DNA from 4 places in the Cobetia sp. 4B genome. Region 4 is predicted to be linked to each of the others. Evidence: predicted binding sites of a transcription regulator. Region 4 holds the regulator's gene; each other region holds the start of a gene.
What was found. The regulator sigma-54, encoded in region 4, starts transcription at its own class of promoters, with help from an activator protein. The targets are predictions, from matches to a motif close to TGGCACNNNNNTTGCTNT.

Region 1 (3,833 bases), 740 kb from region 4:
CATCATTCGAGGCACTGATGCCATCGATGATCAAGCGAGCCAACGTCGGACCAGGACACCCACAGCCCGATCTCAACTCACAGGCACCAACAAACAGAAATTAAACTCAATAACTGCAGGCAGGGTACTTCGACGATCGACTCAGTCGAGTGATGAAAGCCATGTCAGAGATCAGATTGAGCCAGAGGAGCTCATGAGGCGCCTGGCGGAAAGGAGTCAGAGAAGGTGCATGCGCTGCGTTCGAGGACTTTGCACGAGCATCGGGTCGTTGATGCCGGGGGTTGGCGCCTGAGGGCCTGGCGCTGGGTGACGGCTTATTGCTGCCTGGTGATTGAGAGCGTCTGGTGCCCTGAGGCTGCGGCTGCCATTCAGCTTCACCCACAGCGGCGCGCCCAGGTGCTGACGCTGCGATCACTCACCGGCATGATGCTTACGCTGCCAGCATTGCCGACAAACGCTCGCGGCGAGTTAAAAGTAGCGGTTTTGGCAGCATTTTCCACGCAAAAGCGCCTGTTTTGGCGCCTTTCAGCGCCACCATTCGTCACATGGGCAAGGTGTGAGACCAGCTCGAGACCTGCCTGCACCAAGAAAGTGCTCATACAGGGGCGATAGCGCCCTCGAGAGAGCCACAAGAGTGCCGCCGGACGGGGACTGCTGTATATTTGATCGGTTGTCCCGGCCTTGCCGGGATGACCGCCAAGCTGTCTCACGGAACGCCGCCGCTGCGCGGCAGAGAATCGTCCAACCCACGGAAAGGGCCAGCCATTCAGGACGACTTCGGCTTGTTTCAGGAGCACTACCCATGCAAGACATGCTTGCCCCGCTGGCATCCCTGGCGGATGTGATCGGCATGCTAGGCACCACTCTGGTCGTCGGCGCCTTCTTCCTGCTGCAGATCGGCAGACTCGATGCCCGCAGCCTGACCTACAACCTGATGAATCTGAGCGGGGCGATCCTGCTGTTGATCAGCCTGTGCATCAATTTCAACCTCGCCAGCTTCGTGATCGAGATCTTCTGGATCATCGCCTCAGTGGTAGGTCTGGTGCGCTGGATGCTGGGCACTCGTCCCCAGACTGCCTGAGGCCGCTCCTCAGAATCAGCGGCGCCCATGACGCAAAAAACCGCCACGCCCCGAAAGGGCGTGGCGGTTTTGGTTCAGCCGTCACCTGACGGGATCAGGCGTCGCGCTGGCGCTCGATTTCCGCGGCGTGACTGGCGGCTTCACGCTTCGCTACCGCGGCTTCCCCCTCGTCATCCACTGGCGTGACGGGCTCGGCAGCCGGCGCGTTGCCCGCTACCAGCCCCTGCTTTTCCAGCAGTGCCTCGAGGGCGATGACCTGCTTTTCCAGCGACTCGACGCGGCTGCGCGTACGCGTCAGCACATCCATCATGATGTCGAAGTCTTCACGCGAGACCAGTTCCATGCGGTCGAAGGCACCGCGCATCACCCCTTGCACGGACTTCTGCAGCTCTTCCGGGCCATGCGAGGCATCCTGCAGGCGCTCACCGATCTGCTGGGCCATACGCCCGATGACGTCATTCTTGAACATGCTGCACCTCAGCCGTTGCGGGCCGGCAACCGCGTCGTGCGGACTGCCGGTCAGAAAATGATGACACCCCTGTACATGGGGCCGTCGTGTCCTGCTGCAAGGATACGCAACCCTGGAGTCGGGTGCATGCCCCGCATCGTCCTGCACCAGACAATCCTCATCGGCAGGCACACACCTGCACCACATTAGCACTTGCCCCCACACCCAAAGGCGCAGAAACAGCACCATTACGGTGCATGCCAGGTGACCTTCGGATTCAGCCATCTTTGCACAGGCCGAAAGACTGTCAGCCAACCTGCGATAACCAGATGAGTTACAAGGATTTTCAGCCGCATGGCACATCTCGTGCGATGCACTTGTCAGGAACAGGCCGCCAGCTCATCTGACTGGCCATGCTTAACAAGAATGATCATTCCGGTAGCGAACGGGGGCAGCACATGAAACTGATCACCGCCATCATCAAACCCTTCAAGTTGGACGACGTGCGAGAAGCACTGGCCGACAACGGCGTGCAGGGGATTACCGTCACCGAAGTGAAGGGCTTCGGACGTCAGAAGGGGCACACCGAGCTGTATCGCGGTGCCGAGTACGTCGTCGACTTCCTTCCCAAGGTCAAGATTGAAGTGGCTGTCGATGACAGCAGTGTGGAATCGGTACTGGACGCCATCACCCAGGCGGCCAACAGCGGCAAGATCGGCGACGGCAAGCTGTTCGTCACTCCGCTGGATGATGTCATCCGTATCCGCACCGGTGAACGCGGCGCCGACGCTGTCTGAGCCCCGCGCACAATAACAAGGAGAACCCCGCATGAACGAGATCATCGAGGTCAAGTACGCACTTGATACCTTCTACTTCCTGGTCTGTGGCGCCCTGGTGCTATGGATGGCAGCCGGCTTTGCCATGCTCGAGGCCGGTCTGGTCCGCGCCAAGAACACCACCGAGATCCTGACCAAGAACGTGGCGCTGTTCGCCATCGCCTGCACCATGTACATGGTCGTCGGTTACCACATCATGTACTCGAGCGCCGAAGGCGGCTTCCTGCCGAGCCTGGGCTTCCTGATCGGTGCCGAGAATACCGCTGAGGAAGCGCTCGCTTCCGGTGGCGACATCTACTACAGCGCACGTTCCGACTTCTTCTTCCAGGTGGTGTTCGTGGCTACCGCCATGTCCATCGTCTCCGGTGCGGTCGCCGAGCGCATGAAGCTGTGGGCCTTCCTGGCCTTCGCCGTAGTCATGACCGGCGTCATCTACCCGGTGCAGGGTTACTGGACCTGGGGTGGCGGCTTCCTGAGCGCAGCGGGCTTCAGCGACTTCGCCGGTTCCGGCATCGTGCACATGGCCGGCGCTTCCGCCGCCCTGGCAGGCGTGCTGCTGCTGGGCGCTCGCAAGGGCAAGTACGGCAAGAACGGCGAGATCAATGCCATCCCGGGCGCCAACCTGCCGCTGGCCACGCTGGGTACCTTCATCCTGTGGCTGGGATGGTTGGGCTTCAACGGCGGCTCCGAGCTGGTGCTGTCCAACATCGATGAGGCCAACGCGGTCGCTCAGGTCTTCGTCAACACCAATGCCGCTGCCTGTGGTGGTGTCATCGCCGCGCTGATCCTCGCCCGTCTGTGGTTCCGCAAGGCTGACCTGACCATGGCCCTCAACGGCGCGCTGGCTGGCCTGGTCGCCATCACTGCGGGTCCGCTGGCACCGAGCGTCGGTGCTGCCACCCTGATCGGTGCCGTCGGCGGTCTGCTGGTCGTGTTCTCCATCGTCGGTCTCGACAAGCTGAAGATCGATGATCCGGTCGGCGCCATCTCCGTGCACGGTGTGGTCGGTCTCTGGGGTCTGCTGGCCGTGCCGCTGACCAATGACGATGCCACCTTCTCCGCACAGCTGCTGGGCGCCGCCTCCATCTTCGCCTGGGTGTTCATCGCAAGCTTCGTGGTGTGGCTGATCATCAAGGCCATCATGGGGATTCGCGTCAGCGAGGAAGAAGAGTACGAAGGTGTGGATCTGGCCGAATGTGGTATGGAGGCCTATCCGGAATTCACCTCCAGCCGCAAGTAAACCTGGACGCGACAGCACCTGCAGCATCAAGACTCCCGCCACCTGGCGGGAGTCTTTTTTCCTGACTGGATAAGCGGTGTATGCTTGAGTCAGAGACCGGCGTGACGAGCAGGCCTCGTTACCCGCACCATCACCCAAGGAGAGACACGATGAAACTGGTCACTGCCATCATCAAGCCATTCAAGCTCGACGACGTGCGCGAATCCCTGTCGGAGATTGGCGTGCAGG
Region 2 (3,833 bases), 1.9 Mb from region 4:
AGACCAACGACAACGGGGCTGCCAGTGGCAGCCCCGTTGTCGTTGGCAGGAGGAGAAAAAGAGGGCGTCAGACAACCTCGATGGCCGGCGGGCGCACGGTTTGCTCCATCAGCCAGGCCGCCTGATAGGGACGGCGAGCCATGGTGGGGTCGTAGGCCTTGTCATGGCACAGGTGGTCGGTCAGCGCGACGCCTTGCCAGCTTTCCGGCAGCGGCAGCACGCGCGGCTGATCGGTGACATTGAGGGCGAACAGCAGGCGGCGCCCTTCATGGGTGACGCGCTCGAAGACGAAGAAATCCGGGCCGACATCGAAGACATTCTGGTCGGCATCCGGGTGGAAGCAGGGTTCGTTGCGGCGCAGTGCCATGCGGCGCTTGAGGGCGTGGAAGACCTCATGGGTCGCGGTGTTGGGGCTTGCCAGCAGCGCTTCCAGTTCATCGCGCTGCCACTTGCGGCGGTTGATGGCGCGCAGATGGCCATCGCGCTCGACGCCTTCCTGGTGGTTGGGGGTCGCGGTCAGCGAGTGGATGTACAGCCCCGGGATGCCCTGCAGGCTCAGCATCAGGGTCTGACTGGCGATGAAGCGCTCGATCTGCCACGGGTCCTGGCCGCGCCGCGTGCCCTTGAGCGCATCGAAGTAGCTGATGTTGAGCTCATAGGGGGTGTCGGCGCGCCCGGGGTTGGCGCGCATGCTGACGTAGCCACCGAAGTCATGCACCAGCCGCACCAGGGTGTCGCGCTCGTGGTCGGGCAGCAGGCCCTCAAGGGCACGAACGCCGATACCATCGTGGCTGGCGGTGAAGTTGAAGTAGCTGCAGCCGGAAGGCAATGACGGCAGGCTGGTGGCCCACTGGGTCAGGGCGCTGGCATCGCCGGAGGTCAGGGTGTGCAGCGTCAGCGGCGGCAACGTGAACTGATAGATCAGGTGCGCTTCATCGGCCTGGGCACTGCCCTCGATGGCGGTGAGGTCGTGCTGTGACAGACGATCGAGCCCGAAGTAGGACATGTTCTCGGCGTGGGGCACGTTGGTTTCGGTGATCAACAGGCTGCCCGGCGCCAGATGGTCGACGATGGCGCGCAGCAGGCGCACCACGGCGTGTGTCTCCGGCAGGTGGATGCAGGAGGTACCCTGGCGCTTCCACAGGAAGGCCACCGCATCGAGGCGGATGATGCCCGCGCCCTGCTCGAGGTAGTAAAGCAGGATGCCGATGAATTCGAGCAGCACATCGGGATTGGCGAAGTTCAGGTCGATCTGGTCATCCGAGAAGGTTGCCCAAAGATGGCGCAGGCCACGACGGGTATGCACCGGCGTGAGCAGGGCAGACGGGCGCGGGCGCACGACCTCGGAGACATCGGTGTCGGGGTCCATCTCGATGAAGTAGTCGCGGCCGGGCTGCACGCCGGCCAGATAATCGGCGAACCACAGTGACTCGCGCGAGCAGTGATTGATGACCAGGTCTGCCATCAGGTCGCGCTGCTCGCTCAGGCGCCGGATGTCCTGCCAGTCGCCGAGGACCGGATTGACCTCGCGATAGTGGATGACGCTGAAGCCATCATCGCTGCTCCATGGGAAGAAGGGCAGCACGTGGACACCGGACAGGCTGTCGTCCAGTCGGCTGGCGAGGAAGTCGTGCAGGGTCGCCAGTGGCGCCTCGCCTTCCTGCTGCAGGCTGTCGCCGTAGGTGATCAGCCACTGGTCGCGCTCGCTCCAGAGCGGCTCGCCTTCCGGTACGCGGGGGGTGAGGCGCGTGCGATGGAAATCCAGCACCGTCTCCAGGCGTCTGAGGACTTCTTCATGACGCTGTGGGTAGATCTCGGCGAGCAGGCGTGTGGCGTGCGCCTGGAAATCAGCTTGCGAGAGACGTTTGGCGAGAGAGACTATGGCGCGTGGCCTGGCGCTGCCCTCGCTCGGCGCAGGATCGGAGGCAGTGGATGTCGAGTGATCGGGAGATGACGTATCGGACATGGGCAATCCTCGTGGCAGCAAAAGCGGTCAGACTCTGCCTCGTGAGCCGCAATGGGCAGAGCGTGTCGCGGGTGATCTTCGGGAAGCCCGCCGGTGCAACCCTGCAGGGGCCGGTGGCAAGACTGGAAATCACATATCAGATGAAGTCGGCTGGCCGTCGTTTGGTGAAATCCCTGAATGGCGCATCGCTGAGCGGCGCCCGTGGGTGACGGCCTGGCGCCTTTACTCATGAGTCATGCACGCCTCGGGCCAGATTCGTCAAGCCTGCAAGACAGGACGGCCAGCCTGCATGTGCCGGCTGGCCGTCCTGTCTGGCGTCATGTGGCCTGCGGCCAGCTGACGCCACTGCGCTTCATGACATGCTTTACTTGCGCAGCACGCGATACAGAATCAGCAGAATGACGGCGCCGAGCACGGCGATGACAAAGCTGGCCAGATTGAATCCCGTCACTTCACCGAAGCCCATCAGGGTGCCGACCCAGCCACCGACCACGGCACCCAGGATGCCGATGATGCTGGTGACGATGATGCCACCCGGGTCCTTGCCGGGCACGATCACCTTGGCGATGATGCCGGCAATAAGACCGAATATGATCCATGCAATGATTCCCATGTCGCAGCTCCTTGCGTCATCGTGATCAATCTCGCGGCAGAGATCATCCGCCGCCAGTCGTGAAAGGATTTCACGGCTTGGGCAAGCGTCCTTGTGAGGCGCTGCACCCTGATGTCATCTTTCGGTTATCGGGCGGGGATTTCAAGCCTGCCGGGCAGGTTGATTGACGCTTTCGCTGCGGTGTCCGCCCCCCGGGGCGACAGTGCAGGAAACTCCTGTCGCCCTGTGGTCGATCCCCAAGGCTAGTTCAGATAGGTCGGGGCTGACATAGGCTCCCGTGGCGGGGCCTTAACGGTTACAATACCTGCCATTCGCTGTCATTCGGCTGCGCTGCGCCACTTCCTCGCTGTGCTTCGCGCGGGGCCGCAGCCACCTCGCACCCAAGCAGGCTCTCCAACATGCACTGTCCCTTCTGTGGAACTCATGAAACCAAGGTCACGGATTCCCGACTGGTGGTCGAGGGTGACCAGGTGCGGCGGCGTCGCCAGTGCGCGGCCTGCGGTGAGCGTTTCACGACCTACGAAACGGCGGAGCTGGTCATGCCGCGCGTGGTCAAGGGCGACGGTTCGCGTGAGAGCTTCGATGAGCACAAGCTGCGTGCCGGCATGCTGCGCGCGCTGGAAAAGCGCCCGGTTTCCTCCGAGCTGATCGAGGCCGCGGTGGAGCGCATTCGTCAGCGTCTGCGCGCCACCGGCGAACGTGAGATCGAGGCGCGGCGCATCGGTGATGAGGTCATGCAGCAGCTCAAGCGGCTGGATCAGGTCGCCTATATCCGCTTCGCTTCGGTCTATCGTCGCTTCCAGGATCTTGATGAGTTCCGCGCCGAGATCGATCGTCTCGCCCAGGAGCCCAGCTTCCTGCCGGGCGAGGAAGACGCGCGGCCCTGATGTCTCGACACGGTCATCCTTGCAGATGACCTCGAGGCCTGCGCCTGCTGGTCCTGTCGCGTCACGCTGCGTGGCTCAGGCCTCGGGGTATTGACCACCGCCCGGGCTACGCCTGACCTTCTCTCGTTTCACGCCAAGGTATCGCATGTCTCTTTCTCCTCATGCTTCTCATGCTCCCCGTGACAGCCACTCTCACGAACGCAGTGCTCCCTCGGCGCGTGATGCGCGCCACATGGCCCACGCCCTGCGCCTGGCGCGACTGGGCAGCTACACGACGCAGCCCAATCCGCGTGTCGGCTGTGTGCTGGTAGAGGCCGAGACCGACGAGGTGATCGCGAGCGGCTTTCACGTGCGTGCCGGGGAAGGG
Region 3 (3,833 bases), 360 kb from region 4:
TGATGGTCAGCTCGACCCCGAAGCAGGCGCCATAGACGAGGAACAGGGCCCAGACACGGATGTCGCGTGCCGCCGCGCCGAAGGTGGCGCGCATGCTGTATTCCTTCTCGGCCTTGGGCAGCTCACCACGCTCACGCAGCTCGCTGAAGTTGCCGTCCGGCGCATCCTGGGTGAAGAAGTAGTAGGCGATACCGGTCAGGAACAGCACGATGCCCGGCACGACCATCGCCAGACGCCAGCCCAGGGTCTGCTCGACGCCCAGCATCAGCAGGCCGGCCATCACCAGCGGCATCAGCATCTGGGTGGTGCCGCCGCCCAGGTTGCCCCAGCCCGCGGTGGTGGCGTTGGCAGTGCCGACCACGTTGGGGCCGAACATCACGGAGGTGTGGTACTGGGTGATGACGAAGGAAGCGCCGATGGCACCGATGGCCAGACGGGCCAGGAAGAAGGATTCGAAGCTGTCGGCGAAGCCGATGCACATCACCGGCAGCGAGCCGAGGCACAGCAGCCAGGTGTAGGCCTTGCGTGGCCCGATGCGATCACACAGCACGCCGATGGCGAGGCGCACGATCACCGTGATGGCGACGGAGGCGATGATGGTGTTGCCGATCTGGGTCTTGGTCAGGCCGAGGTCGTCACGCACCACGGCCATCAGCGGCGCGATGCCGAACCAGCCGAAGAAGCAGACGTGGAAGGCGAACCACGACATGTGGAAGGCGCGCATTTGCGGGGTGTTGAAGCTGAACAGCCGGATGCGGCTGGCCTTGTTGCGGATATCCATGAGTGGGCTCCTGATTCAGCGTCGGTGCCGGGCACGAAGTCAGGTGTGCTCGGCGAGTGGTCGAACGGCTGTGAATGAACGACAGCAAGGGCGCCTCGTCATTGAGGGGCCTGGTTCGACGCACTCGTACTCCGAAGAGCCTGGTCCACGTCATGGATAGCGATGGCAGCAGTCGGTGATGCCATGGTTGCCGGCAGCAGAGCGTCTGTGCGGCAAGTGACAGGAACAAAGCAAGTAGCGCGCCAGTTGCGGGGGTGTGGGCGGGACAAGTCCCAGAAGATCAATGGCTTGGCGAGGGCAGTAGGTTGGCACGCGCAGGCGGTGTCCCGGGCTGGGTGCGCGCTTGATGCGCGCTGGCGGTGCGTCAGCAAGGCGCGAGGTACCAGTCTGGCGCACGCAGATGGCGCTGGGAGGGTCGGCAAGGCGCATGCCTCATTGCAGTGCAGCGACGCTTTCGGCTCGGCCGCTCTGAAGGCCTTTGGCCGCAGGGTTGCACCAGATTGCGGCACGAATCCTGCTTGGGTGTACGGCAAGTCTCATGCCCGACCCAAGGAAACCTGACATGCCCGTGACCGTGCTGATCGTCGATGTCCGCAGTGAGCGCTCCGCCGCGCTGGAGCAGGCGCTATTGAGCGCCGGCTTCGAGGTGGCGCTGCGCGTTGACGAGCACGAGGACCTGCACGCGCTGGTCGAGCAGCATCAGCCCGATGCGGTGATCATCGACGCCGACCTGCCCAGCCGCGACACCCTGGAGCATCTCGGCCAGCTGGGGCGACGCTATCCCAAGCCGATGATCATGCTGGCCAGTGAAGATGCCCCGGACCTCGTGCGTGAGGCGGCCGGCGCCGGTGTCTCGGCCTATGTGGTGGACCACGTCATGCCAGCGATGGTGCGCAGCATGGTCGAGGTCGCCATCACCAGCTTCGAGGCGCACCGTGCGCTCAAGGGGGAGCTCAACCGTACCCAGACCACATTGGTGCAGCGGCGCAGCGTCGATCGTGCCAAGGCCGTGGTGATGGAGACGCGCGGGCTCAGTGAAGATGCCGCCTATCAATACCTGCGCAAGACCGCCATGAACCGGCGCCTGGCCCTGCATGAGCTGGCCGATGAGCTGCTCAAGGCCGCGCGTCGGCGCTGAGCCGGTCGCCGTACTGTCCTTCTCTCTCGATCGTTCAAGAGGTGTGCGTGATGCCCACAGATGTACCCCTGAATGGCCATCAGCTGACGCTGGGCCTGATGCCACTCAATGATGCCGCGCCCTTCGTGGTCGCTGAGCAGTTGGGGCTTTTCCGCGAGGAGGGGCTGGCGGTGACACTCAAGTGGCAACCCTCGTGGGCGGCGTTGCGTGATGACCTGCAGACCGGCGTGCTGCAGGGCGCGCAGATGCTGGCGCTGATGCCGCTGACCTCGACCCTGGGCCTGGATGGCCGCGCCACGCCGGTGATCAGTGCCATGACACTGAATCTGGGCGGCAACTCCATCACGCTGTCGCGCGCGCTGATGGCCACCCTCGGCGAGGACGGCCACGACCTCTCCAGTCCGTTGCAGGTCGCGAAGGCGCTGGCGGCACATGTGCACGAGCGCAAGCAGCGTGGCGAGCCACTGCTCAAGCTGGCCAGCGTGCATCCGTTCTCCTCGCATCGTTATCTGTTGCGCTACTGGCTGGCGGCGGGCGGCATCAATCCGGACCGCGACGTCGAGATGCGCGCCGTGGCGCCGCCGCTGATGGCGGCGCAGCTGGCCAGCGGTGCGCTGGATGGCTTCTGTGTCGGTGAGCCCTGGAACAGCCTGGCGGCGGCGCAGGGCATGGGGCAGGTGGTGGCGGGCAGTCACGATATCTGGCGCTTCGGGCAGGAAAAGGTGCTGGGCGTGCGCGAGGACTGGGCGGAGCAGCATCCGCTGGCGCATCAGGCGCTGATTCGCGCGCTGCTCAATGCCTGCGCCTGGCTGGACCGCCCCGGCAATCGGGCCAAGGCCGCCGAGTGGCTGCACGACGAGGGCATGCCGGAGGTGCCGATGAGCGTGGTGACGCGCGGCCTGGAAGACGTCGATGTCGAGCAGTCGGTGGACGACTTCCAGCAGCACAATCCTGGCTGGACCATCTTCCATCGCTATGCGGCCAACTTCCCGTGGCGTTCCCAGACACGCTGGTACATCGCCCAGATGCAGCGCTGGGGGCATCTGCAGGGCTTCAATGACGAGGATCTCGAGGCGGCGCTGACACGCTGTGTGCGACCGGATCTTTACCGCACGGCGGCGCGCAAGCTGGGCATGGTGGTGCCGGTGGCGGATGAGCGCAGTGAAGGCACGCATCCGGCGCCCTGGTGGCTGAGTGGCGAGGCGGGCCAGGTGCCGATGCCGGCGGATGGCTTCATCGATGGTGCGGTCTTCGAATGATGTCGCAGGCGCGGTTCTTGCAGGTCCGCGCTGGCGCGGGATTGCACAGCACTTGCAGAGAAGTCGCCATCTCCTTTGCCGGATGACAGGGCAAACCTGACGGCTCAGACATGTTGGCAGTGCGGTTGTGATATTCTCATCGCACTGCCAGCACCGCGTCAGGGGATCGCATGACCACTCGCAAGTCTCAGATTCGCAAGGATAATGTCGGCCGCATCCTGCTCGCCGCCGAAAAGATCTTCGCTCTCAAGGGCTATGTCGGCGCCAGCATGGTCGATATTGCCGCCGAGGTAGAGCTGCCCAAGTCCAATCTGCATTACTACTTCAGCACCAAGGAAGCGCTGTATCGCGCGGTGCTCGATGGCCTGCTGGCGCTGTGGAAGGAAGATGCGCTGTGCTTCGAGGCCTACGACGACCCGCAGCTGGTGCTCTCCACCTACATTCGCGCCAAGATGATGCACTCGCGCCAGCGCCCCTATGGCTCCAAGGTGTGGGCCAGCGAGATCATGCAGGGTGCGCCGGTGCTGGGCGAAGAGCTGACGGTGTGGCTCGACGAGTGGGCCGAGATGAAGAAGTCACGTCTGCGCCAGTGGATCGGCGAGGGCCGCATCGACAACGTCGATGCCTCCGCCTACCTGTATATGATCTGGGCCAG
Region 4 (3,833 bases):
GCGTCGACGGGTCGAGATCGCCCGGGCGCTTGCCACCGAGCCGGACTTCGTACTGCTCGATGAGCCCTTCGCCGGCGTCGACCCCATCTCGGTGGGCGAGATCAAGAGCATCGTGCGCCAACTGCGCGATCGTGGCATCGGTGTGCTGATCACCGACCACAACGTGCGCGAGACACTCGATATCTGTGACACCGCCTATATCGTCGGCGATGGCCAGATCATCGCCCACGGTGACGCGGACTCCATCCTGGCCAACCAGCAGGTGCGCGACGTCTACCTGGGTCACGAGTTCACGCTCTAGGGTCAGCGGCTGCGCTGAGTCCTCGCGAGGCAAAAGCTTCAAAAGCCGCTGCGTGATTTTATCGCGTAGCGGCTTTTTCATGTCTGACATCAGACGCATGCATGACGTCCATACCACCTTGGTGGAAACATGGCATGCAAGTTGCTTGAATATTCACGACAACCACTTGTCAGTGCCCCGAGTCACGGTATAGCGTAGTAAGCACGTTCCTTTGCCGTGAATTGACTGACTCCATGAAACCCACCCTGCAACTCCGCCTCGGCACCTCGCTGACCATGACGCCGCAGCTCCAGCAAGCGATCCAGCTGCTGCAGCTGTCGACGCTCGACCTGCGTCAGGAGATTCAGCAAGCCCTCGAGTCCAACCCCATGTTGGAGCTCGACGAGGACTACGAGTCGCTGGATGTCGTCGAGACACAGGATTCGAGCGAGATCTCCACTGCCGACTCCTCGAGCGAGATTCCCGAGGAATACCCCCTCGACAGTGACTGGTCGGACCTCTACCAGGACCACGCCGGTAGCCTGACCAGCTCCGGCAGTGGCAGCGGGAGTGAAGAAGGGCCGGACTTCGATCGCAATACCAGCGTCGAGAGCCTGCAGGACCACCTGCGCTGGCAGCTGGCGATGACCGACCTCGATGGCCGTGAAAGCCAGATGGCGGAGAGCCTGATCGATGCCGTCGACGGTGCCGGCTATCTGAGCCTGTCTCTCGATGAGCTGGTCGATGGCCTGCGTGGCCAGGGCCTGCCCGGCCTCAAGGCCTCCGAGCTCGAGCAGGTATTGCTGCGTATGCAGCAGTTCGACCCGACCGGCGTCTTCGCCCGTGACCTACGCGAATGCCTGCTGCTACAACTGGCGCTGCTGCCGGATGATCTGCCGCTGCTGGCGCAGGCACGCCGCCTGGTACGTCAATTCCTCGAGGCACTGGGCAACGATGATCGCAAGCTGCTCAAGCGCCGCCTGAGCCTTGACGATGACGAGCTGGACCACGTCATCCGCCTGGTGCGCGCGCTCGATCCGCGTCCGGCATCCGCCTGGGGCGAGCCCGCCAGCGATTACGTGATCCCTGATCTGCTGGTGCGCCATACCCGCCATGGCTGGCAGGTCGAGCTCAACCCGGAAGCGCTGCCCAAGCTGCGCATCCAGCCGGAATACGCCGCGCTGATCAAGCGTGCCGACAAGTCCGCCGACAACACCTTTCTCAAGGACAACCTGCAGGAAGCCCGCTGGCTGATGAAGAGCCTGTCATCGCGCAATGACACCCTGCTCAAGGTCGGCCGCGAGATCATGGCGCGCCAGATCGACTTCCTCGAGCAAGGCGAGGAAGGCATGAAGCCGCTGATTCTGGCCAACATCGCCGAAGTGGTCGAGATGCACGAATCGACCATCTCGCGGGTCACTACCCAGAAGTACATCCACACCCCGCGCGGCGTCTTCGAGCTCAAGTTCTTCTTCTCGAGCCAGGTCGGTGGCAGCGGCAGTGGCGACGCCCACTCAAGCACCGCCATTCGTGCCCGCATCCGCAAGCTGATCGCGGAAGAGCCGGCCCGCAAGCCTCTCTCCGACTCACGGCTGGTCGATCTGCTCGCCAGCGATGGCATCGAGGTCGCACGCCGTACCGTGGCCAAGTATCGCGAAGCGATGGGCATCCCCTCCTCCAGCGAGCGCAAGCGTCTGGCCTGACGCGTCACCTGCGGCTGCCATGCCCTGCTCTCACCTCCACAATGGCAGCCGCCGCCAACCTCAAGCGTTGGCTTTTCCGCTCATCAGCCTCTGACTTCGCGGGCAGTGGTGCGCCTGTCGCGCGCCATGTCATTCCGGCAACCGCTCGTCAATTGCCCGTCATGGCCCATGACAGCGCGCAGAATGACGGCAAAAAAACGCCGTTCCGGCAGCGTCATTTACCGTCAATCGCATGTTTTTAAAGTCACTTTTGCGCGTATTGCACCTGGAAGACACCCGAAGAACCTCCCGGAACGCCGCTTGCTCCACGCAATCGAATCGTCTGAAAGGCGACGTACATGCAGGGATTGGCGACGAAAACCCGCCTTCTTGCGCGTCTTTCACGCACCACCCGCCAGACATGCCCTTGAAGTCCACTCCGTTACCCCTCACTGAGTTGAAGACAAGCACTGAACCACGATGCAGCGCAGCGTTGATCTTTGCGCAAAGCTTGGGCATTGTCGGTACAGACGCTCACGACATCTGACGCCACTGGCAAGGGTGCGAAAACATCGCCAGACGGTGGCCGTCAAGCCTGTTGCAGAGCGTCCGATCAGGGTTTGCTCGTAGTCAAAAAGGGTTACAATTGAATGGCAACCCGCTGGATAAAGGAGCGTGTCCATGCAAGTGAATATCACCGGGCATCATGTGGAACTTACCGATCCTCTCCGCGATTACGTCAACGAGAAGCTCGCTCGCCTCGAACGGCATTACGACAACATCACCAATGTTCAGGTGACACTGTCGATCGAGAAGGAGCGCCAGCAGGCTGCCTGCACCTTGCACGCGGCAGGCGCTGACCTCCACGCCCTGGCAGAAGACCCCAACATGTACGCTGCCATCGACGCGCTCGCCGACAAGCTGGATCGCCAGCTGGTCAAACACAAGGAAAAGTCCCAGGCTCGCTCTCAGGGCACCGGGACCCGTTGACCTTCAGCCATGACACTTGATCAGATCCTTCCCCCCGAGCGCACGCTGTACGGTGTCCCCGGGGGGAGCAAGAAGCGGGTGCTTGAATTCTTCAGCACCTTCATCGCACAGAACATTCCCAGCCTGGATAGCCAGGAAGTCTTCTCGCGCCTGATCGGGCGCGAAAGACTGGGGTCGACCGGCATTGGCCACGGTGTGGCCGTGCCCCATGCACGCAGCCCGCATTGCAAGACGCCAATCGCTGCGTTTCTGAAGCTCGGTGAACCCATCGACTTCGATGCCATCGACGGAGAACCCATCGATCTGCTGTTCGTGCTGCTGGTGCCTGAGGAAGCGGATGAGACCCATCTGACGCTGCTCGGGCAGGTCGCGGAATTGCTCAATTCCCCGACCAATCGCTCGGCCCTGCGCCAGGCAGACAGCCAGCGTGCACTCTTTGAGGCATTGACCCAAGCCATCGCCGAATTACCGGCGCGCTGAATGACAGGCCCGGACATCGTCCGGGCTTTCGTCTTGCTGGCCTTCCATCGGCCGACGTACAGCGCACTGATAGCGGGCAGCCCTCTGCCCCACCCCTGCATTCTTTCGACGTTGACCTCGCCCTTGGAGAGCACTTCATGAAGATCGTGATCATCAGCGGCCGCTCCGGCTCCGGGAAATCCATCGCTCTCCAGGCGCTGGAAGATATTGGCTACTACGCCATCGACAATCTGCCCGGCATGCTGCTGGCGCCACTGGTCGATCAGCTCGAAAAGGACAGCCCGGCGCGTCGGCGCATCGCGGTCTCCATCGATGCCCGCAACCTGCCGGAAGCCTTGACCCGCTTCCCCGAATTGCTCGACAACGTCCGCCAGAGCGGCATGGACGTGCAGGTCGTCTAC

Region 1: H2O77_RS00340 (P-II family nitrogen regulator) is a predicted target of sigma-54. The motif match lies at 1,885-1,902, and genes of this name have one in related genera.
Region 2: H2O77_RS13290 (sugar phosphorylase) is a predicted target of sigma-54. The motif match lies at 2,201-2,218, and genes of this name have one in related genera.
Region 3: H2O77_RS02035 (ANTAR domain-containing protein) is a predicted target of sigma-54. The motif match lies at 1,285-1,302, and genes of this name have one in related genera.

What each region holds. Positions count from the first base shown of each region.
Region 1 is NZ_CP059843.1:74,465-78,297, reverse strand. Features, by position in the region: gene H2O77_RS00350 (hypothetical protein) at 803-1,081, shown strand; gene H2O77_RS00345 (accessory factor UbiK family protein) at 1,176-1,550, opposite strand; gene H2O77_RS00340 (P-II family nitrogen regulator) at 1,988-2,326, shown strand; gene H2O77_RS00335 (ammonium transporter) at 2,358-3,605, shown strand; gene glnK (P-II family nitrogen regulator) at 3,755-3,833, shown strand, end outside.
Region 2 is NZ_CP059843.1:3,215,148-3,218,980, reverse strand. Features, by position in the region: gene H2O77_RS13290 (sugar phosphorylase) at 68-1,966, opposite strand; gene H2O77_RS13285 (GlsB/YeaQ/YmgE family stress response membrane protein) at 2,331-2,579, opposite strand; gene nrdR (transcriptional regulator NrdR) at 2,978-3,466, shown strand; gene ribD (bifunctional diaminohydroxyphosphoribosylaminopyrimidine deaminase/5-amino-6-(5-phosphoribosylamino)uracil reductase RibD) at 3,699-3,833, shown strand, end outside.
Region 3 is NZ_CP059843.1:450,542-454,374, forward strand. Features, by position in the region: gene H2O77_RS02030 (NarK family nitrate/nitrite MFS transporter) at 1-781, opposite strand, end outside; gene H2O77_RS02035 (ANTAR domain-containing protein) at 1,344-1,919, shown strand; gene H2O77_RS02040 (CmpA/NrtA family ABC transporter substrate-binding protein) at 1,970-3,178, shown strand; gene H2O77_RS02045 (TetR/AcrR family transcriptional regulator) at 3,349-3,833, shown strand, end outside.
Region 4 is NZ_CP059843.1:814,227-818,059, reverse strand. Features, by position in the region: gene lptB (LPS export ABC transporter ATP-binding protein) at 1-301, shown strand, start outside; gene H2O77_RS03435 (RNA polymerase factor sigma-54) at 535-1,983, shown strand; gene raiA (ribosome-associated translation inhibitor RaiA) at 2,644-2,952, shown strand; gene H2O77_RS03425 (PTS sugar transporter subunit IIA) at 2,962-3,432, shown strand; gene rapZ (RNase adapter RapZ) at 3,570-3,833, shown strand, end outside.